Microbaculum marinisediminis: one gene and its partner. The protein of the gene in region 1 interacts with the protein of each later gene in a pairwise test. Links are inferred from orthologs where the notes say so. Each region holds a gene or a part of one and is shown in the gene's direction. Other genes may lie near its edges.

Evidence for each region.
Region 2: the proteins of MUB46_RS15190 (region 1) and dnaA interact in binary tests that used the Escherichia coli proteins (3 or more experiments, as listed by UniProt). The link is inferred for Microbaculum marinisediminis from one-to-one orthologs.

The regions. Positions count from the first base shown.
Region 1 is NZ_JALIDZ010000006.1:303,021-319,266, reverse strand. Bases 3,071-5,947 are described here. They hold MUB46_RS15190 (replicative DNA helicase), read left to right. Parts: upstream 3,071-3,699; coding sequence 3,700-5,196; downstream 5,197-5,947. Other genes in these bases: alr (alanine racemase), read left to right, coding at 5,193-5,947; MUB46_RS15195 (cyclopropane fatty acid synthase), read left to right, coding at 3,071-3,565. Also shown: fabD (ACP S-malonyltransferase), read right to left, coding at 1-186; rpsF (30S ribosomal protein S6), read left to right, coding at 616-1,098; rpsR (30S ribosomal protein S18), read left to right, coding at 1,098-1,352; rplI (50S ribosomal protein L9), read left to right, coding at 1,584-2,189; more of MUB46_RS15195, read left to right, coding at 2,312-3,070; more of alr, read left to right, coding at 5,948-6,338; DNA repair protein RadA, read left to right, coding at 6,340-7,731; MUB46_RS15175 (CvpA family protein), read left to right, coding at 7,827-8,480; purF (amidophosphoribosyltransferase), read left to right, coding at 8,529-10,019; MUB46_RS15165 (SDR family NAD(P)-dependent oxidoreductase), read left to right, coding at 10,031-10,783; ribosome biogenesis GTPase Der, read right to left, coding at 10,780-12,138; MUB46_RS15155 (outer membrane protein assembly factor BamB family protein), read right to left, coding at 12,163-13,536; MUB46_RS15150 (tetratricopeptide repeat protein), read right to left, coding at 13,536-14,231; Asp-tRNA(Asn)/Glu-tRNA(Gln) amidotransferase subunit GatA, read right to left, coding at 14,457-15,935; Asp-tRNA(Asn)/Glu-tRNA(Gln) amidotransferase subunit GatC, read right to left, coding at 15,994-16,246. UniProt on the Escherichia coli protein: The main replicative DNA helicase, it participates in initiation and elongation during chromosome replication. Travels ahead of the DNA replisome, separating dsDNA into templates for DNA synthesis.
Region 2 is NZ_JALIDZ010000004.1:147,620-152,767, reverse strand. What follows is about bases 2,289-5,148. They hold dnaA (chromosomal replication initiator protein DnaA), read left to right. Parts: upstream 2,289-2,862; coding sequence 2,863-4,434; downstream 4,435-5,148. Other genes in these bases: dnaN (DNA polymerase III subunit beta), read left to right, coding at 4,572-5,148; MUB46_RS09570 (rhodanese-like domain-containing protein), read left to right, coding at 2,361-2,798. Outside these bases: mutM (bifunctional DNA-formamidopyrimidine glycosylase/DNA-(apurinic or apyrimidinic site) lyase), read left to right, coding at 1-348; MUB46_RS09580 (enoyl-CoA hydratase), read left to right, coding at 447-1,220; rpsT (30S ribosomal protein S20), read left to right, coding at 1,357-1,623. UniProt on the Escherichia coli protein: Plays an essential in the initiation and regulation of chromosomal replication. Binds in an ATP-dependent fashion to the origin of replication (oriC) to initiate formation of the DNA replication initiation complex once per cell cycle.

The DNA.
Region 1 (16,246 bases):
CTGAGCGTTCTCGGTCAGCGTCAGGCGGTCGTCCGGGCCGTCCCAGATCACCTCAGACAGCTTGTCGCCGAGCGCGTCGTCAACCTCTTCGAATACGGCGCGCGCGGCCGGATAGGCGTCGGCCAGGGCCTTGCCCATACCGACGGCCTGACTGCCCTGCCCCGGAAACACGAATGCCGTAGTCATGTCGCTTGCCTGAAATATCTCTTGCCGGCACTCCGCGCCGGATCGCGGCCCGCACAGACACGCTGGCGCCCGGTATGTCAAGACGTGCCGCCGCGTACCTGTGTATACCCTCGGGTGCTTATCGCCAGCGAAAACACACTGGCGCCCCGCTTTCAGGGTGGCGCCGGGTCAGCCGGACGCGACCGTCGACAGGTTGCCGGCACGCACCGTCATGCTTGCGTTTTCGGACCGATCGAGTATATGAGCCCGGTTCCGGTCGTGCTTTGGCCGGAGGCTGAACGGAAGGCCGGATTTCAAGACCGGCAGGGCGCGTTGCCCGACTTCCCGTGTCTCCGCTCTCGAGACCTTGTTTCGAACGCCTTTCCTTTAAGGCTTCGAAGAGGCTTTGCGCCGAAGGCGACCATCGTTGAAACGGAAAGGCAAATATCAATGCCACTCTACGAGCACGTGTTCCTGGCCCGCCAGGACGTGTCAGCGCAGCAGGTCGAGACGCTGACCGAACAGTACAAGGCCGTCATCGAGCAAAATGGCGGTACCATCGCAAAGACCGAATACTGGGGCGTCCGCCCGCTGTCGTTCCGGATCAAGAAGAACCGGAAGGCGCATTACTCGCTCATGAATATCGACGCCCCGCACGCGGCGGTGGCCGAGATGGAGCGTCAGATGCGCATCAGCGACGACATCCTGCGCTTCATGACCATCCGTGTCGAAGAGCACGAAGAAGGCCAGTCGGCGATCCTGGTTCGGCGCGAACGCGACGACCGCCGTGGTCCGCGTGACCGGGGCGACCGCGGTGACAGAGGTGACCGCGGTGACAGAGGTGACCGGGGCGACAGAGGTGACCGCGGCGATCGGGGCGAGCGCCGTCCGCGAACCAGCGAAGGCTCCGCCAGCGAGGGGGGTAAAGAGTAATGTCCATTCCGAATATCGCACAGCTGCCGGTCCGTCGGCCGTTTCACCGCCGTCGCAAGACCTGCCCGTTCTCCGGCGCCGACGCCCCGAAGATCGATTACAAGGACGTGAAGCTGCTGCAGCGCTACATTTCGGAGCGCGGCAAGATCGTTCCGAGCCGCATCACGGCGGTGTCGCAGAAGAAGCAGCGCGAGCTCGCCAAGGCGATCAAGCGCGCCCGCTTCCTGGGCCTTCTGCCCTATATCGTGAAGTAAGTATCGATTTCACCGCGCCGCGGGCCCTGCCCGCGGCGCTTTCTGGTTGGGTTGGCATTCCATCGAATAGCCGGCTCTAACCGCCGAACCGGCGGGACAGCTGAGACGATGACAAACACCATCGTACCGCACATGCCGATCACGCGTTTCGGGCGCTCGCGCGCCTGCAAGCTGGTCAGCATGCGTCCTGCCGGAACCAGGATCCACTAATCCATTCCGGGAGTAAAAGTGATGGAAGTCATCCTTCTCGAACGCATCGCAAAACTTGGCCAGATGGGCGACGTCGTGCGAGTGCGCGACGGATTCGCGCGCAATTTCCTGCTGCCGCAGAAGAAGGCGCTGCGCGCCACCGAGACCAACCGCCAGCTCTTCGAGCAGCAGCGCGCCCAACTTGAGGCCCGTAACCTCGAGCTCAGGTCGGAAGCCGAGGCCGTCGCGTCCAAGATGAACGGCTTTGCCGTGGTGCTGATCCGTCAGGCCAGCGAGCGCGGCCAGCTCTACGGTTCCGTGTCCAGCCGCGATATCGCCGATGCGCTGACCGAAGCCGGTCTCTCGGTCACCCGCGGCCAGGTGGTTCTCAATTCGCCGATCAAGACCTTGGGCCTGACCGAGGTCCCGGTCCGCCTGCATCCGGAAGTCGACGCGACCGTCACCGTCAATGCGGCCCGCTCGGAAGAAGAAGCCGAGCGTCAGGCGCGCGGCGAGGATGTGACGATCGAGGCCGAGGAAGAAGAAGAGCTGGAAGCCGAAGAGTTCTTCGAGGAAGACGCCGAAGCCGAGGCGGAAGAGACCGCCGAGACGGGTGTCGACGAGGCCTCGGACGCCGAAAAACTCTAAACCAACAGTACGACGGCCGGAAATTTCCGGCCGTCGCCCCTATTCCCCCGATTGAACCCGACCGCCGCTTGATGTTTTAATTTCCATCAGCGTCGCAGTCTGCATTGGGTTGACCGGGGGAAATGAACGGTCTGCTTCACTACGCTCTGTCGAAGGTCGCCAGGGAAGGCGACCTGCACGTCACCGACCACAGGGGCGTCACCCGGGTCTACGGGGACGGCACGGGCGAACCCGTCCATGTTCGCTTTACGACGGCGGCGGTGGAACGGGCGGTGGTCTCCAATCCCGAGCTCAAGCTCGGCGAAGCCTATATGGACGGCACCTTCGTCGTCGAAAAAGGCTCGATCTACGATTTCCTCGACATCGTCCTGCGCCGCGACGATCCCACGCACCTGCCGTGGTGGATCATCGCCGAGCGCGTCTACCGCTACCTCACCCGCCGCGTCCGGCAGTTCAATCCGATCGGCAAGGCCAAGGACAACGTCGCCCATCACTACGATCTCGACGGGCGCATGTACGACTTGTTCCTCGATTCCGACAGGCAATATTCCTGCGCCTATTTCGAGACCCCGACCGCGACGCTGGAGCAGGCCCAGCTCGCCAAGAAGCGGCATCTGGCCGCCAAGTTGCAGATCGAGAAGGGCCAGCGCGTGCTCGACATCGGTTCGGGCTGGGGCGGGTTGGGCCTCTATATCGCCGAGACCAACCCCGTTTCCGTCGTCGGCGTGACACTCAGCGAGGAACAACACGCGCTGAGCCGGTCGCGCGCCGAGAAGAAGGAACTGGACGACCGCGTCGATTTCCGCCTGCAGGACTATCGTACGCTCGAGGGCAAGTTCGACCGTATCGTCTCGGTGGGCATGTTCGAGCATGTCGGTGTCGGCCACTATCCGGAATTCTTCGCCAAGGTCCGCGATCTCCTCACCGACGACGGCGTGATGGTTCTGCACTCCATCGGCCGCTTCGGCCCGCCCGGGGAGACAAATTCCTGGATCCAGAAGTACATCTTCCCCGGCGGCTATATCCCCTCGCTGTCGGAAGTGCTGCCGGTGATCGAGAAGACCGGCTTGTTCGTCACCGATATCGAGATCCTTCGACTGCACTATGCGGAGACGCTGAGGGAGTGGCGCCGCCGCTTCCTGGCCAATTGCGAGCAGGCGGCCGGGCTCTACGACGAGCGCTTCTGCCGGATGTGGGAGTTCTACCTGGCCGGATCGGAAGTCTCGTTCCGCAATCAGGGCATGATGAACTTCCAGATCCAGCTCTCCAAGACGCTGGAGACCGTGCCGCTGACACGCGGCTATATCGGCGATGCCGAAGAGGCGCTGCGCAAGCGCGACAGCGCGCTGATTCCCCGCAAGGAAGCGGCGGAGTGAGTCGTCAAGTGGCTTCGCGATTCCAAGTTTAGAATCTGTTAACTAATTGGATAGCGTGAATGCGTTAGCCTATTGCCTCGAGTGCGCGCCGATTCGGGCAGGCCAGCGCATCGCGAATCTGCCACTAACGAGCCATGACGATCCAGGCCCTCCCCCGGCCGCTCGACGAGCGGCAAGACAGTGAATACCGCGCGGCCCCGCACAACATCGAGGCTGAACAGGCGCTTTTGGGCGCGATCCTCGTCAACAACGAGGCGTTCTACCGGGTCTCGGATTTCCTGGCGCCCGAGCACTTCTTCGAGTCGGTGCACCAGCGCATCTTCGATGTCATCAGCCAGCTGATTCGCGGCAACAAGACGGCCACGCCGGTCACGCTGAAGACCTTCCTGGAACGCGACGAGCCGATTGGCGAGATTCCGGTCACCCAGTATCTCGCCCGCCTCGCCGCCGCCGCGACCACGGTCATCAACGCCGAAGACTACGGGCGCACGATCTACGAGCTCGCCACCCGCCGGCGGCTGATTTCGATCGGCGAGGACATGGTCAACCTGGCCTACGACGCCCCGGTCGACATGCCGCCGGCCCAGCAGATCGCGCAGACCGAGCAGCGGCTGTTCGAACTCGCCGAGACGGGCAAGTACGGGTCCGGCTTCCTGCGGTTCGCCGAGGCGCTCAAGGATGCCATCGATATGGCCAGCAAGGCCTATCAGCGCGACGGGCACTTGTCCGGCATCTCGTCGGGCCTGCGCGACCTCGACGAAACGCTCGGCGGTCTGCAGCCCTCCGACCTGGTCATTCTGGCCGGCCGCCCCGCCATGGGTAAGACCGCGCTTGCGACCAACATCGCCTTCCATATCGCCGCCCGCTACAAGGCCCAGACGCTGCCCGACGGGCGGGTCGAGGCCCTCGACGGCGGCATCGTCGGCTTCTTCTCGCTGGAAATGTCGCCCGAGCAGCTCGCCACCCGTATCATATCCGAGCAGGCGGCTGTCGCCTCCGAGACGATCCGGCGCGGCAAGACGACCCGGGAGGAATTCGACCGGCTGGTGGATGTCGCCACGCAGCTTCAGTCGATCCCGTTCTACATCGACGCCACCGGCGGCCTGTCGATCGCCCAGCTCGCCGCCCGCGCCCGCCGGCTCAAGCGGCAGAAGGGGCTCGACATGCTGGTGATCGACTACCTGCAGCTGCTGCAGGGCTCGAGCCGGCGGTCACAGGACAGCCGCGTGCAGGAGATCACCGAAATCACCACGGGCCTCAAGGCGTTAGCCAAGGAACTGAACGTGCCGATTCTGGCACTGTCGCAGCTTTCGCGTCAGGTCGAAGCGCGGGAGGACAAGCGCCCGCAACTCGCCGACCTTCGTGAATCCGGCTCGATCGAGCAGGACGCCGACGTGGTGATGTTCGTCTATCGCGAAGAATACTACCTCAAGGGCAAGAAGCCGCGCGAAGGCACGCCGGAATTCGAGACGTGGCAGGACGAGATGGCGCTGGCGCACGGGCTCGCCGAGGTTATCATCGCCAAGCAGCGCCATGGTCCGACCGGCACGGTGAACCTGTCCTTCCAGGCCGAATTCACCCGCTTCGAGAACCTGGCCTCCGATGCAAGGTTGCCGGAACGGATCGAATGACAGGCCGAAAGCACGATTTTCCCGACGACCTTCAGGATTTCGAAGTCGCCGGTCGCCTCACCATTGATCTTTCGGCTCTGAAGGCGAACTGGAAGGCCCTGGCCCGGCGCGCCGAGCCCGCCGAAGCGGCCGCCGTCGTCAAGGCGGACGCCTACGGGCTGGGCATCGAACGCGTCGTCCCCGCGCTGGCCGAAGCCGGCTGCAAGACCTTCTTCGTGGCGATCCTGTCGGAAGCGCGTCGGGTGCGCATGGCCGCCCCGGATGCGACGATCTACGTGCTGGAGGGCCTGGCCTACGGCGCCGCGTCCGTCTTCCGCGACTATGCCGTTCGCCCGGTTCTGGGCAGCCTCGAGGAAATCGACCATTGGGCCGGCCATTGCCGGCAATGGGGCCAGTCCCTGCCCGCGGCCGTCCACGTCGATACCGGCATGACCCGGCTCGGCCTGACGCTGGCCGAAGCCGACGCGCTGGCCGAGGATCCCTCGCATTTCGATCATTTCCGGCTCGCCCTGGTGATGAGCCATCTCGCCTGCGCCGATACGCCGGACCATCCGCTGAACCGCGAGCAGCTGAGGCGGTTCACCGACCTGCGCAAGCGCCTGCCCGACGCGCCGGCGTCCCTCGCCAATTCTGCGGGAACAATCATCGGCGGAGACTTCCTTTTCGATCTGGTGCGCCCGGGCGTGGCGATCTACGGCGGTCGCGCCGTCGGCGGCATTCCCAATCCCATGCGCCCGGTCATCACCGTCGAGGCGCGCGTCATCCGCATTCGCGAGGCCACTGCCGGCACGCCGGTCGGCTACAGCGGGGCCGAACGGCTGATGCGCGACAGCCGGCTCGCGATCCTGTCGGCCGGCTACGCAGACGGCTACCTGCGCGCCGGCGGCTCCGCCGACGGGCGGCCCGGCGCCGAGGTCACCATCAATGGCCAGGCCGCGCCGGTGGTCGGCCGCGTCTCCATGGACATGATCGCCGTGGACATCACCGATTTCGACGAAAACGCCGTCAAAACAGGCGATTACGTCGAACTTCTTGGAAATCGATTCACCGTCGACGATCTCGCCGACAAGGCCGGCACAATCGGCTACGAGATCCTGACGAACCTGGGCCGCCGCTTCCGGCATATCGTCAAGGACGGCTGAGGTGGCCCGGCGAACCACCCAGTATGTCTGCCAGACCTGCGGCGCGGTCAGCTCCAAGTGGGCCGGCCGCTGCGAATCCTGCGGCACCTGGAACTCGCTTATCGAGGATTCCGACGGCGGGCCGCTCGCGTCGCCCGGCCTGAAGCCCGGCAAGGGCCGGGTCATCGACCTGCAGCCGCTCGCCGGCACCACCGAGGATGCGCCGCGTACGCCCAGCGGCATGGAGGAACTGGACCGGGTCACCGGCGGGGGCTTCGTGCGCGGATCGGCGATCCTGATCGGCGGCGATCCCGGCATCGGCAAGTCGACCCTGCTGATCCAGACGGCGGCGGCCGTCGCCGAAAGCGGACGACGTGTGGTCTACGTCTCGGGCGAAGAGGCGATCGGCCAGATCCGCCTTCGCGCCGAACGGCTGGCGCTTGGCGAGGCCGCCGTCGCGCTCGCCGCGGAGACCAGGATCGAGGATATCCTGGCAACCGTCTCGACCGGTACGCCCCCGGACGTGCTGATCATCGATTCGATCCAGACCATGTGGACGGAAACGGTCGATTCGACGCCGGGGACCGTCACCCAGATCCGCGCAACCTCACAGGCACTGATCCGGTTCGCCAAACGGAGCGGCACCACGGTCATCCTCGTCGGGCACGTCACCAAGGACGGCCAGATCGCCGGGCCGCGCGTGGTCGAACACATGGTCGACGCGGTGCTCTACTTCGAGGGCGACGGGGCACACCGCTTCCGCATCCTGCGTTCGGTCAAGAACCGATTCGGGCCAACGGACGAGATCGGCGTCTTCGAGATGTCCGGCAAGGGCCTGATCGAGGTCCCCAACCCGTCGGCCCTGTTCCTCGGCGACCGGGATGCGGCAAGCCCCGGAGCCGCCGTCTTCGCCGGCATGGAGGGCACGCGGCCGCTCCTCGTCGAGATGCAGGCGCTCGTCGCGCCCTCCCCGCTCGGCACGCCGCGGCGCGCCGTCGTCGGCTGGGATTCGAGCCGTCTTTCGATGGTGCTGGCCGTGCTCGACGCCCATTGCGGCCTGAAGCTCGGCGGGCACGACATCTATCTCAATGTCGCCGGCGGCCTGCGAATCATCGAGCCGGCCGCCGATCTCGCCGCCGCGGCGGCGCTGGTTTCTTCCCTGGCACAGGCGCCGCTGCCCGCCGATGCGGTGTTTTTCGGCGAGATCAGCCTGTCGGGCGCGGTGCGCTCCGTCGCGCATGCCTCGGCGCGGCTGCGCGAGGCCCAAAAGCTGGGGTTTTCCAAGGCATTGGCTCCTGCCGGCAATATCGCCGAGGCCGGTGACGCGCCGCCGATCCCGATCGATCCGATCGAGTCTCTCGCCGGCCTGGTGGCGCGGATCGCTGCCGAAGCGCCCAAACGCGACCAGGATTGAGCCCGAGTCTGGGGATTTTGGCTGCGATGCGTTTGCGCCATCTGGAAATTCGGCGTAATTAACCTCGGCTCGCGCAACGGAGGCTCCCCGCGAAAATGGTGATTACGGGGCTCGATTTCATAGTCGTAGCGATCATGCTGATCTCGGCGCTGCTCGCCATGGTGCGCGGGCTGACGCGGGAGGTGCTGTCGATCGCCTCATGGGTCGTCGCCGCCGGCGCGACGCTCTACTTCTTTCCGCGCTTCCAGGCGGACGTACGGGCGATGGTGGAGCCGAACTGGCTGGCCGACATCTCGCTCGCCGTCGGCATCTTCGTGATCACGCTCATCGTCGTGTCATTCATCACGATGCGCATCTCCGACTTCATCCTGGACAGCCGGATCGGCGCGCTCGACCGCACGCTCGGATTCATTTTCGGCCTTTTCAGGGGTCTACTTCTCGTCGTGATCGCCTATATGTTCCTCGTCTGGCTCGTGCCGGTCGAGAACCAGCCAAACTGGATCCGCGACGCCCGTTCGGCGCCGATCCTGAAACAGACCGGCGATGCGATCATCGCGCTTCTGCCCGAGGACCCGGAAAAGGCGATCCTCGAGAAGCTGCGCAATCGCGGCGGTCCAGGCGAGGAAGCGCCCGCCCCCGAAGGGGACGACGCAGCAGGAAACGGCGACCAGACGGATCAGAGTTACCAGCCCACCGAAAGGCAGGGCCTCAACCAGTTGCTCGACAGTACGCGCGGCGCCAACCAGTAATGGTCCCCGGCTCCGCGCGGACTGCGCGGCGCCGACCCGGAGCACCCGATGACACACCCCGACGAGGGTCAAAATACCTGCCCAGGTGACGTGGCTAATGACGTCGAGGGCGATTTTCTGCGTGAGAAATGCGGCGTCTTCGGCGTCTTCGGCCATCCCGACGCCGCCGCTTTCACCGCGCTCGGCCTGCACGCCCTGCAGCATCGCGGACAGGAAGCGGCCGGAATCGTCACCTTCGACGGCCGGCACTTTCATTCCGAGCGGCGGATGGGACTGGTCGGCGACCACTTCTCCAAGGCCTCGGTGATCGATCGGCTTGCCGGCGAGGCCGCCATCGGGCACTGCCGCTACGCCACCACCGGCGACACGATCATGCGCAACGTCCAGCCGCTCTATGCCGACCTGGCCGGCGGCGGCATCGCGGTCTGCCATAACGGCAACCTGACCAATGCGCTGTCTTTGCGCCGCCAGCTCATCCGCGACGGCGCGATCTGTCAGTCGACGTCGGACACCGAGGTGATGCTTCACCTCATAGCACGCAGCACGAAACCGCGCCTCGTCGACAAGTTCATCGACGCCCTGCGCCAGATCGAAGGCGCCTATTCGCTGGTGGCGCTGACCAACAAGAAGCTGATCGGCGCGCGGGACCCGCTTGGAATCCGCCCGCTGGTGCTCGGCGACCTCGACGGTACGCCGATCCTCGCGTCGGAAACCTGCGCGCTCGACATCATCGGCGCGCGCTACGTCCGCGACGTCGAGAACGGCGAGGTCGTCGTGATCTCGAAGGACGGCATCGAATCGCACAAGCCGTTTCCGCCGCAGAAGGTGCGTCCCTGCATCTTCGAATACATCTATTTCGCGCGGCCCGACTCGGTCGTCGGCGGCAAGAGCGTCTATGAGGTGCGCAAGCGCATGGGCCAGGAGCTGGCCAGCGACCGGCCCGTGCCCGCCGATGTCGTCGTGCCGGTGCCCGATTCCGGCGTGCCGGCGGCGATCGGCTATTCGCAAGCGTCCGGCATCCCCTTCGAGCTCGGAATCATCCGGAACCATTATGTCGGCCGCACCTTCATCGAGCCGACCCAGCAGATCCGCGCGCTCGGCGTGCGCCTGAAGCACAGCGCCAACCGCAGCCAGATCGCCGGCAAGCGCGTCGTCCTCATCGACGACAGCCTGGTGCGCGGCACGACCTCGGCGCGTATCGTGCAGATGATCCGCGAGGCGGGCGCGAAGGAAGTGCATATGCGCATCGCCAGCCCGCCGATCACCCATCCCGACTATTACGGCATCGACACGCCGGAAAAGGAAAACCTGCTCGCCTCTCAGATGAGCCTGGAGGAGATGTGCAAGTTCATCGGCGCGGACACGCTGGACTTCCTGTCGGTCGATGGCATCTATCGCGCCATGGGGCATAACCATCGCGACGCCGACGAGCCGCAGTACACCGACCACTGCTTCACCGGCGACTATCCGACGACGCTGACCGACAAGAGCGCCTCCGAACGCGACGAGCACCTTTCGCTTCTGGCCGAAACCGGATAGTTCGCAGCGCCATGGAACGTCGTCTGGAAAACCGCATCGCGGTCGTCACCGGTGCGTCGCGCGGCATCGGCCGCGCCGCCGCCATCGCCCTTGCCCGCGAGGGCGCGCACATCATCGCCATAGCCCGCACCACCGGCGCGCTTGAGGAGCTCGACGACGAGATCCGGAAAGCCGGATCGAGCGCCACCCTCGTGCCGTTCTCGCTTGCCGATATGGCGGCGATCGACCGGCTGGGCGGCGCAATCCACAAGCGCTGGGGCAAGCTCGACATTCTCGTCGGCAACGCCGGCATCGCCGGCGCGCTCACGCCTGTCGGCCATATCCGCGCCAAGGACTGGGACGAGGCCATCGCCGTCAATCTGACCGCCAACTGGCGGCTGATCCGCTCGCTCGATCCGTTGATGCGCCAGTCGGACGCCGCCCGCGCGGTGTTCGTGACCTCGGGCCTCGCCCATATGGGCCAGCCCTACCATTCGGCCTATGCGGCCTCGAAGGCGGGGCTGGAGCTTCTGGCGCGGACCTATGCCGCCGAGGTCGAGCAGTTCGGCATCAAGGTGAACCTGTTCGGGCCCGGCCGGGTGTTCACCCGCATGCAGCAGATGCTGTTCCGCGGCCAGGATCTCTCCGACCTGCCGAAGCCCGAGGACGTGGCGCCCGCGATCGTCGAGATGGTGCTGCCCGCCCAGACCCATAACGGGCTGATCTACAGCTTCCCGCAGAAGACCTGGCTCAGGCCGCAGCCGCCGGCGCCGATCGACGGCTAGCTCTTCTCGTACGGGTTCTCGGTCTTGCGCAGGTACAGGCGCACCGGCACGCCGACGAGATCGAACGCCTCACGCAGGCCATTCAGCAGATAGCGCCGGTAGGATTCGGGAAGCGCGTCGACGCGCGTTCCAAACGTGATGAAGGTCGGCGGACGGCTCGCGCCCTGGGTCACGTAGCGCAGCTTGATGCGCCGGCCGGCGACCGCCGGCGGGGGATGGTGCTCGATCAAGGCCGCGAACCAGCGGTTCAGCTCCGATGTCGGCACACGCCGCTCCCAGCGCTCGCGCACCTTGAAGACCGCCTGCATGAGCTTCGGCAGACCGTAGCCGGTCAGCGCCGAGACCGGGACAAGCGGCATGCCGCGCACCTGCGGCAGCAGACGGTCGGCCATCTCGCGCAGCTCGCGGATGCGGGTGTCGGGCTCCTCGCAGCGGTCCCACTTGTTAACGGCGATGACAAGCGCACGGCCCTCACGCGTCACCAGATCGGCGATCTGCAGATCCTGCTTCTCGAAGGGCATCTGCTCGTCGACGACGAGGATCACCACCTCGGCGGCCCGGATCGCGCGTAGCGCATCCCCGACGGACAGCTTCTCCAGCTTCTCCTGCACCCGCGCCTTGCGGCGCAGGCCGGCGGTATCGACCAGGCGGACCGGCCGGCCTTTCCATTCCCAGTCGACCGCGATCGCGTCGCGGGTGATGCCGGCTTCCGGGCCGGTCAGCATGCGATCTTCGCCGATCAGCCGATTGACGAGCGTCGACTTGCCCGCGTTCGGACGTCCGACGACGGCGATGCGGACCGTACCGTCGTCCTCCGGCGCCGCGGCCTCGTCTTCCGGCTGCTCGTCCGGCAGATGCGCCCGCAGGGCCTCGTGCAGGTCGGCAAGGCCGAGCCCGTGCTCGGCGGAAAAGGCGACCGGCTCGCCGAAGCCGAGCGCGAAGGACTCGTAGAAACCGGGATCGCCCGCTGCGCCCTCGCACTTGTTGGCGACGAGGACGACCGGCTTGCCGGTCTTGCGCAGCATGTCGGCGAAATGGCGGTCGGTCGGCGTCAGGCCGGCGCGCGCGTCGATCAGGAACAGCGACACGTCGGCCTCGTCGACGGCGCGCTCGGTCTGGGCGCGCATGCGGCCTTCCAGGCTTCCCGGATCGGCCTCCTCGAGACCGGCGGTATCGATCAGGGTGATCAGGAGATCGCCGAGTTCGGCGGTGCCCTCGCGACGGTCCCGGGTCACGCCCGGCCGGTCGTCGACGAGCGCGATCTTGCGGCCGACGAGCCGATTGAACAGCGTCGACTTGCCGACGTTGGGACGGCCGATGATCGCGACCTTGAGGGGCCGTAGCGGAGGCGCCATCGCCCTGCCCTTTCGCTCGTTCGCCTAGTTATAGGCGGTGAGCTTGCCCGAATTGTCGAGGACCAGAATGCGGCCACCGGCGGCGATCGGGTTGACATAGACGGGGCTGCCGACGGTCTGGGCGGATACGACCGACCCGCTCGAGGGATCGAGCGTGATGATCCGCCCGTCGGAGGTGCCGACCCAGAGCTGGCCGCCGGCCAGCAGCGGACCGGCAAGGCTGAACACGTCGTTCTTCTTCTTTTTCTTGTCTCCGGTCTCCGGCGTCAGGTCCGATATCCAGCGCACCGCACCGTTCTTGCGGTCGAGCGCGACAACGGTCCCGCCGAGCGTGGTCGCGAAGATCGCGTTGCCGGCGACCGCGGGCGTATGGGCGCTGGCGACGTTCTGCGCCCACAGGCGGTTGCCGTCCTTCACACTGACGCCGATCATCCGTCCCGAGACGGACACCGCGTAGACGGAGCCCTCGTAGACGACCGGAGACGCGGCGACATCGGTCAGACCGGAGACGGCGGTGAAGCGGCTGGCGCCGGTCAGCGCGTCGAGCCACTTCGGCTCGCCGTTCTCGGTGTCGAAGGACAGGATTTCGCCGGACGAATAGGGCACGATCACCTGATTGCCGACGACGGCCGGGCTCGCATTGCCCAGCACACCGGCCGAGGAGCCGATTCCCGAATAGGTCCATACGGTCTCGCCGGTATCGATGGCGATCGCGTAGACGATGTTGTCCGAGGAAACGACGTAGGCCTTGCCGTTGGCGATCGTCGGGGCGCTGCGCGCGGGCGCGCCGAGCTCGACCGACCAGAGGATTCCGCCGTCGTTCGCGCTGATGCCGGCGACGGTGCCATACCCCGTTGCGGCGATGACGAAACCACCCTCCGCGGCGACCCCGCCATTGAAGCTCGGGCTGTCTTCCTTCTCGGGCCTGAGCGAAACCGTCCAGCCGCGGCCGCCGCCGTTCAGACTATAGGCCGAAACGCTGGCCTTCTGATCCATGACGATGACAAGGCCGCGATAGACGATCGGCCGCGACGACAGGCGTCCCTTGCGGTCGACCTTGGCGACCGATGCCGCCCAGGTGGACCCGCCGCTGCCGACGGCGACGTTGCCGGGCGCGTTGGCGGCGTTGCCGCCAGGCTGCGACCAGTCGCCGATATCCTTGGCAGCCGGCAGACTGACCGGCGCGGCGGCGGCGGATTCATCGATCACTAGGCCGTCAGTGGACTGGATCACGGCGCGGCGCTCGCCCGGGAGACGCTTCTCCTTCTCCGCGAAGGGGTTGGCGACGAGGCTCAGGTCCTCAAGCGACGGCGCGCTGTCGCAAGCCGACAGGGCAAAGGCGCCGACCATGAGGACGGCCGGCAGGATCCGGGCCGATCGCGTACGAAATACCGCCATCACTGAGCATCCGTCGCAGCGTCGGCCTCGGTCGGGGCCGGGGCCGGGGCACGGTCGGCGGCGAGAAGCGCGATCATCAACTGAGCGCGCGCGCGCATCTCCTGCGGTGTTTCATTGTCACCGAGAAGTTCTTCGAAGCGCTGGGTCGCGACCTCGTAGTCGCCGGCCTGATAGGCGGCAAGGCCGAGAAGCTCCCGCGCCGACGCCCGCCATGGATTGCCTTCAACGGCCATCTGACCGACGCGCTGCTCGACGCCGGCGCGATCATTGGCTTCGAGCTGGAGATAGGCGGCGCGCACGCGGGCGACGTTGCGCAGATCGACTGGGAGCGCCGAATTGGAGGCGATGGCGTCGTAATCGGCGAGCGCGCCCTGCGCGTCGCCTGCCGCCGCCTTGCCGGCCGCGGCGCGCAGACGGGCAAGCGTACCGAAGCCGCCGCCTTCCTTGGCGATCGCCTCGAACGCGGCCTGGGCTTCTTCGGACTTGCCATCATCGGCAAGCTGCATCGCCTCGTAGTACTCGGCACCGGCCTGCGCAGCCTGCTGGGCGGAATACCATTCCCAGCCGCGCCAGCCCGCCGTGACCACGACGATCAAGACGGCAACGCCAATCACATAGGCCCCGAACCGGTCCCAGAGCTCCTTGGCCTGTTCCCGGCGGACATCTTCTTCGACTTCGCGAAAAATGTCGGACATTCAGTTCCGCCCGCGCTCTCTTTTCTCGACGCCGTACAATCGGCGGGCCCGTCCGGGCCGACAAAATATCGCGGCCGCCTGCCCGTCTGCAATCCCCGGCGCAAACAGACATGCGAACCATCGTTCGGCGCCCGTGATTAAGGGCTCATTGAGCCGATATCAAGGCTAACCCGACGCGGAGCGGTCCGCGTCGCGCCCGGATAAACCGCGTGTGCGGTCCGGAACTCAGGCCCACCAGCGCTTCGGCGCGAACGAGCCGGCGGCGTCTTCGACAACCTTGGCGGCCTGGAACAGTGTCGATTCGTCGAACGGACGGCCGATCAGTTGCAGCCCCAGCGGCAGACCTTCGGCATTGAGGCCGGCGGGAACGGCGATACCCGGCAGGCCGGCCATGTTGACCGTCACGGTGAAGACGTCGTTCAGGTACATCTCGATCGGCGAGGCCGTCGACATCGCCGCGACGCCGAAGGCGGCGGACGGCGTGGCGGGCGTCAGGATCGTGTCGATTCCGTCGGCGAAGACGGTCTCGAAATCGCGCTTGATCAGGGTGCGGACCTTCTGGGCGCGCAGGTAATAGGCGTCGTAGTAGCCCGCCGAGAGCACGTAGGTGCCGATCAGCACGCGGCGCTTCACCTCTGCGCCGAATCCCGCAGACCGGGATTTCTCGTACATGTCGACGATATCGTCGCCGTCGACGCGCAACCCGTAGCGCACGCCGTCGTAGCGGGCGAGGTTGGACGAGGCCTCGGCCGGCGCCACGATGTAATAGGCCGGCAGCGCATATTTCGTGTGCGGCAGCGAGATATCGACGAGTTCGGCGCCGGCATCCTTCAGCCAGGCGGCGCCCTTCTGCCACATCTCCTCGATCTCGGCGGGCATGCCGTCGATTCGGTACTCCTTCGGGATGCCGATGCGCATGCCCTTGATCGACTTGCCGATCGCCGCCTCGTAGTCCGGCACCTCGATATCCACGGACGTGGTGTCCTTTGGATCGACCGAGGCCATCGACTTCAGCATGATCGCCGCGTCGCGGACATCGCGGGCGATCGGCCCTGCCTGGTCCAGCGAGGACGCAAAGGCGACCGTCCCCCAGCGCGAGCAGCGCCCGTAGGTCGGCTTGATGCCGACCGTGCCGGTGAAGGCGGCCGGCTGGCGGATCGATCCGCCGGTGTCGGTGGCCGTGGCGCCGGCGCAGAGCCGCGCGGCGACCGCGGCCGCAGAGCCGCCGGACGACCCGCCCGGCACCAGATCGGCATTGTTGGCGTTCGACCGCCACGGGCTGATCACCGGGCCGTAGTAGGAGGTCTCGTTGGACGAGCCCATGGCGAACTCGTCCATGTTGAGCTTGCCGAGCATCACCGCGCCGTCGGCCCAAAGATTGGCGGTGACGGTCGATTCGTAGGTCGGCTTGAAGCCATCGAGCACGTGGCTGCCGGCCTGGCTGTGCACGCCCTCGGTGCAGAACAGGTCCTTGATGCCGAGCGGAATGCCTTCCAGCGGCCGCGCCTCGCCCGTCGCGATACGGGCGTCGGAAGCGGCGGCCATCTCGCGCGCCTTTTCCGGGGTTTCGGCGACATAGGCGTTCAGGCCGCGCGCCGCTTCCATCGCCTTCAGATAGGCGTCGGTCAGCTCGACGGCGGAGAGTGTCTTCGCCTTCAGGCCGTCACGGGCTTCGGCGATGGTCAGTTCGGTGAGATCGGTCATGTTCGTCAGTGCGTGGTCAGCGGTTCAGCGGTTTTCTTCAAGAAGCCCCGCAGGCGTCCTACTCGACGACCTTGGGCACGACGAAATAGTTGTCCTCGGTCTCCGGCGCGTTGGCGACGATGTCGGCGGCGATATCGCCGTCGGTCACTTCATCCTCGCGCTTCTTCATCGCAACCTGGACGACGGAGGTCATGGGCTCGACGTCGTCGACGTCGAGCTCGCTCAGTTGCTCCACCCAGCCGAGGATCGAGTTGAGCTCACCCTGGAGGCCCTGGGCCTCCTCCTCGCTCACGGCGATGCGGGCCAGTCGC
Region 2 (5,148 bases), on another replicon or contig:
GCCGGCCTCGGCAATATATATGTGTGCGAGGCGCTGCATCGCTCCGGCCTGTCGCCGACCCGCCCGGCCGGCACACTATCCTCCGCGCGCCCCAGGAAGAAGCCCGGGCCCCGCGCCGAGCGACTGGTTGTGGCGATCCGCGATGTCATCGCCGAAGCGATCGCAGCCGGCGGCTCGAGCCTGCGTGACTACGTCCATACCGACGGTTCGCTCGGCTATTTCCAGCACACCTTCCGCGTCTACGATCGCGAGGGCGAGCCCTGCCGGACGCCGGGTTGCACCGGCACCGTCAGGCGCATCGTCCAGTCCGGCCGCTCGACCTTTTACTGCCCCCGCTGTCAGCGCTGAGCGTGCGATCCTCGCCTGCGACCAGCGGTCGGGTTGCAGACGGGCTGGCGCTCCTGTAGCGCTATCGCCCGAACGCAACGTCAGCCCGGGGAGTGAAAATGGCCTACGAGAACATCCTGGTCGAGACGCGCGGCCGCGTCGCGCTGATTACGCTCAATCGGCCCAAGGCCCTCAACGCGCTGAGCTCCGGCCTGTTCGTCGATCTGAACGCCGCGCTCGATAGCTTCGAGGCCGACGAGAACATCGGCTGCATCGTCCTGACCGGCAGCGAGAAGGCCTTCGCCGCCGGCGCCGACATCAAGGAGATGCAGCCCTACACGTCGGTCACAGCCTACCTGACCGACCTGATAACCCCCTGGGAGCGCGTCTCGCGCAACCGCAAGCCGATCATCGCGGCGGTGGCCGGCTACGCGCTCGGCGGCGGCTGCGAGCTCGCCATGATGTGCGACTTCATCATTGCCGCCGATACCGCCAAGTTCGGCCAGCCCGAGATCAATCTCGGTGTCATGCCCGGCGCCGGCGGCACGCAGCGGCTGACGCGCTTCGTCGGCAAGTCGAAGGCGATGGACATGTGCCTGACCGGCCGGATGATGGATGCCGCTGAGGCGGAGCGCTCGGGGCTGGTGAGTCGCATCGTACCGGCCGACGAGCTGGTCGACACGGCAATGGATGTGGCGGCCAAGATCGCCGACATGTCCCTTCCCGCCGTGATGATGATCAAGGAGTCGGTCGACCGCGCCTACGAGACCACGATGTCGGAGGGGGTCCGCTTCGAGCGGCGGGTCTTCCATTCGCTGTTTGCCACCGAGGACCAGAGCGAGGGCATGCAGGCTTTCATCGACAAGCGCAGCCCGAACTTCCGCAACCGTTGAGCCCGGTTGACGGGGCGAAGGGGAACCGTTTATACACCCGCCGACGTGCGGTGGGATTGCGTGCCTGCCGCCTTTGGTGTTTTTGGCGCGGCGTGGCGGGACTAGACCCCGAGCCGGCCAGTTTCGGAGATGCTTTATGGCGAATACCCCGTCGGCCAAGAAGGCGGCGCGCAAGATCGCGCGACGGACGGCCATCAACAAGACGCGCAAGAGCCGCGTGCGCACGTTCGTTAAGCAGGTCGAAGCGGCGATCGCCGCCGGCGACCGCACCAAGGCGACCGAGGCGCTCCGCGCCGCCGAGCCGGAGTTGATGCGCGCTGCCCAGAAGGGCGTGATGCATGCCAATACCGCGTCCCGGAAGGTGTCGCGGCTTTCTGCCCGGGTTAAGGCGCTGCCGGCCTGATAGGCCGTCGCCGACACTGCGGTCAGTGGGATCGAGAGGCCCGGCCGATCGCCGGGCCTTTTTCTTTGTCCAGATGCGGCCGGCGCGGCAGGATTTGGCGTCGGCAATTGCCTCTGGCGCAAGGATGGCCGGTTTTTCAATGCCTTATGGCGGAACGCACGTCGTGCGCATTGTGGCAGAGCGGGCATCGTCATTTCGCGCAGTCGTTCTGTTGATATTTCAAGGGCTTGGCGACACGACGGTCGGCAGGGCCGGATTCCCGCTGAGGCCCGGGTGGCGGAACGATGGCCGGGTACGGGCGCGATGGCAAATTTTCCGGTAGTGGCCGCGAAGTAACGGCGGTCCGGTTTTCGCTGACTCGTCAGTTGGTTGGTCTCGGCGCAGTGGCGCGCCATGCGGGAATGCGTCGTCTATGCCGCAGATTTTTGACGCCGCAGCGGTTGCCCTTATCGGGCCCCCTGTGTAAAGTCCAAGTCATCGGGGCGGCCGTAGAGTACTCAACCTTTTTGGCAAGAATTAAGGGCTTGGTAAACAAGCGGCGGAGAGCTTTTGTCGTGTCTATACTTTCGGTTGAGATAGTATTTGTGCCTAGCAAGTGTGTGGGCGGAACAGGCGTGTTTTTAGCCTGATATCGGCCCGTCCGGCGATCCGCCGAACGGGTATTGCTTGAAATCGGTAGTGTGGTTCGAGGCCGGGGGCGTGATTGCCTCTCCGGTGGAATGCGGGGCTGTGTGTGGATGTCGGTTGGCGGTTACCAGGCGGATGTGCCGGCCAGCGAAGTCTGGCGCAGGCTTTCCGAGGATCATGATGCGCTCCTCATCGACGTGCGCAGCCAGGCCGAGTGGATGTTTGTCGGTGTCCCCGATCTTTCGTCGATCGGGAAGGAAGCGCTCCTGCTCGAATGGCAGCGTTACCCCGGCATGCTGAGGAACGCGGAATTCGTTGCCCAGCTTCGCGGCGCGCTCGGCGGGCGCGGAGCTGGTGAGGACACGGCACTGTATTTCCTGTGCCGGTCCGGCGGTCGCAGTGCGGCGGCTGCCGCGGCGATGACGGCCGCCGGCTACCGCAACTGCTTCAATGTGGCGGACGGTTTCGAGGGACGTCTCGACGGAACTCGGCACCGCGGGGCCGTAGAAGGCTGGAAGGCTTCGGGTTTGCCTTGGGTTCAATCCTGAGGACGCCCGGCGTTCGGATAACAGGGTCCCGATTTCTGGGGTGTGGTTGGAGAAAGGAAGGAAGATGGACTTGCGAGGACGTGGCGCCTCAGCGCGCCGTCAGGAGGTCGATGAGTTCGACCATCCGGCAGCGCATGCCGGCAGCGTCGCTCTCGAGGGGGCGGACGGATCCAACAACGGCGACGAGGGGCGGACTGTGGGCAAGGGCAGCGGCGATCATGGTGATTCCTGGGGGCGCATAGTCCAGCGTTTACGCGCCGAGTTCGGCGAAGACATCTACCGGAGCTGGTTCCGGGGGCTGGCGTTCGTCGAGCTGTCCGGCATGACCGTGGTGCTTTCGGTTCCCACCCCCTTCCTGCGCATGTGGATCAGAACCAACTACGGCAACCGTCTGCTTGCGCTGTGGCGCGCGGAGAACGGTGGCATCGAGCGCATCGACATTCGGGTGCGCGGCGTGGAGACCGTTCAGCCCGGCGAAAAGCCGGCGATGCCCGCGCTGGTGCGCCGGCCCAAGGAGGAGCGCCCCGTCGAGGCCGCCGGGGCCCGGCTCGGCGCCGTTTCGGCCGCCGCAGAGAGCGCGCTGGAGAGCGCCCCGCTCGATCCGCGCTTCCAGTTCGGTTCCTTCGCGGTCGGTGTCTCCAACAAGATCGCGCACGACACGGCGTTGGCCGTCGCAGCGTCCGGCGCCGAAGGGTCGATGTTCAATCCGCTGTTCATCCACGGTGGCGTCGGTCGCGGCAAGACGCACCTGCTCCATGCCATCGCCTGGAAGGCCGCGGAGGCCAATCCCGGGCGCCGTATCCTCTATATGTCCGCCGACCAGTTCGTGTTCCGCTTCGTCACGGCGCTGCGTTCGGACTCGGCCATTGGCTTCAAGGAAAAGCTGCGCTCGATCGACTTGCTGCTGATCGACGACCTGCAGTTCCTGCAGGGCAAGGCCACCCATCGCGAGTTCGGCCACACCATGAACGCGCTGATCGAGGGCTGCCGTCAGGTTGTCATCGTCGCCGACCGGCCGCCCTCCGAGCTGGACGGTTTCGACGACCGGACCCGCTCGCGCCTTGGCGGCGGGCTCGTCGCCGGCATCGGCAATCAGGAGCTGCCGCTGCGGCGTCAGATTCTCGAGGCCCGCGTCACCACGCTGGCCGAGCGCGGCCAGAAGATCGAGCTGCCTGTCGACGTGCTCGATTTCGTGGCGCGCAACGTCGCCTCGAATGGCCGCGAGCTCGAAGGCGCGCTCAACCGGCTGGCCGCTTACAGCTGCTTTGCCGGGTTGCCGATCACGGTCGAGCTCGCCGAGCGGGCGATCCGCGATCTCGTCGCCGCCCAGGAGCGTCCGCAGATCCGTATCGAGGACATCCAGCGGGTCGTCGCCGTCCACTATCAGGTCAGCCGCTCCGATCTGGTATCCAGCCGGCGCACCCGCGCCATCGTGGTGCCGCGGCAGATCGCCATGTATCTCGCCAAGGTCCTGACGCCGAGATCCCTGCCGGAAATCGGCCGCCGCTTCGGCAACAGGGACCACACAACGGTCCTGCACGCGGTCCGCAAGATCGAAGGCCTGATCGGTCGCGACCAGTCGCTTGCCCGCGATATCGAGTCGCTCAGGCGGCGGATCGAGGACGGGGAGGGCTGAAGCCCTCCCTTTACCTCTCCGGCTCTTGCAAAAGCCGCGCATTCTGGGCAAGTTCACTTCCCTTTCCCCGTAGGGGCATGGGGTGAACACGCCGGCCGGTTTCCCGATCGGTTGGCGAGACGACAGGATTCCTGATCATGCGTGTCACGCTCGAACGCGCCGCGTTCCTAAAGTCGCTCGGTCACGTGCACCGCGTCGTGGAGCGGCGCAACACGATACCGATTCTTTCGAACGTGCTGATCCGAGGCGACGGCGCCGCGTTGCAGCTCAAGGCCACCGATCTCGATATCGAGGTGGTCGAGACGGCGGCCGCGGACGTCTCGCAGGCTGGCGCCACCACCGTGCCGGCCCATGTCGTCTACGACATCGTCCGCAAGCTTCCCGACGGCGCGCAGGTGGCGCTGGAATCGGGGCCGGATTCGAGCACGATCGTCTTGTCGGCCGGCCATGCGCGCTTCTCGCTCCAGACGCTGCCGGAATCCGACTTCCCGGACATCACCGCCGGCGATTTCAGCCATCGCTTCGTCGTGCCGGCGTCGGCGCTGAAGCGGCTGATCGACAAGACCCAGTTCGCCATCTCCCAGGAGGAGACGCGCTACTATCTGAACGGCATCTACCTGCACACCGTCGACGACGGCGAAGGCCTGATGCTGCGCGCGGTGGCGACCGATGGCCATCGCCTTGCCCGTGTCCAGACCGAGGCGCCGGACGGAT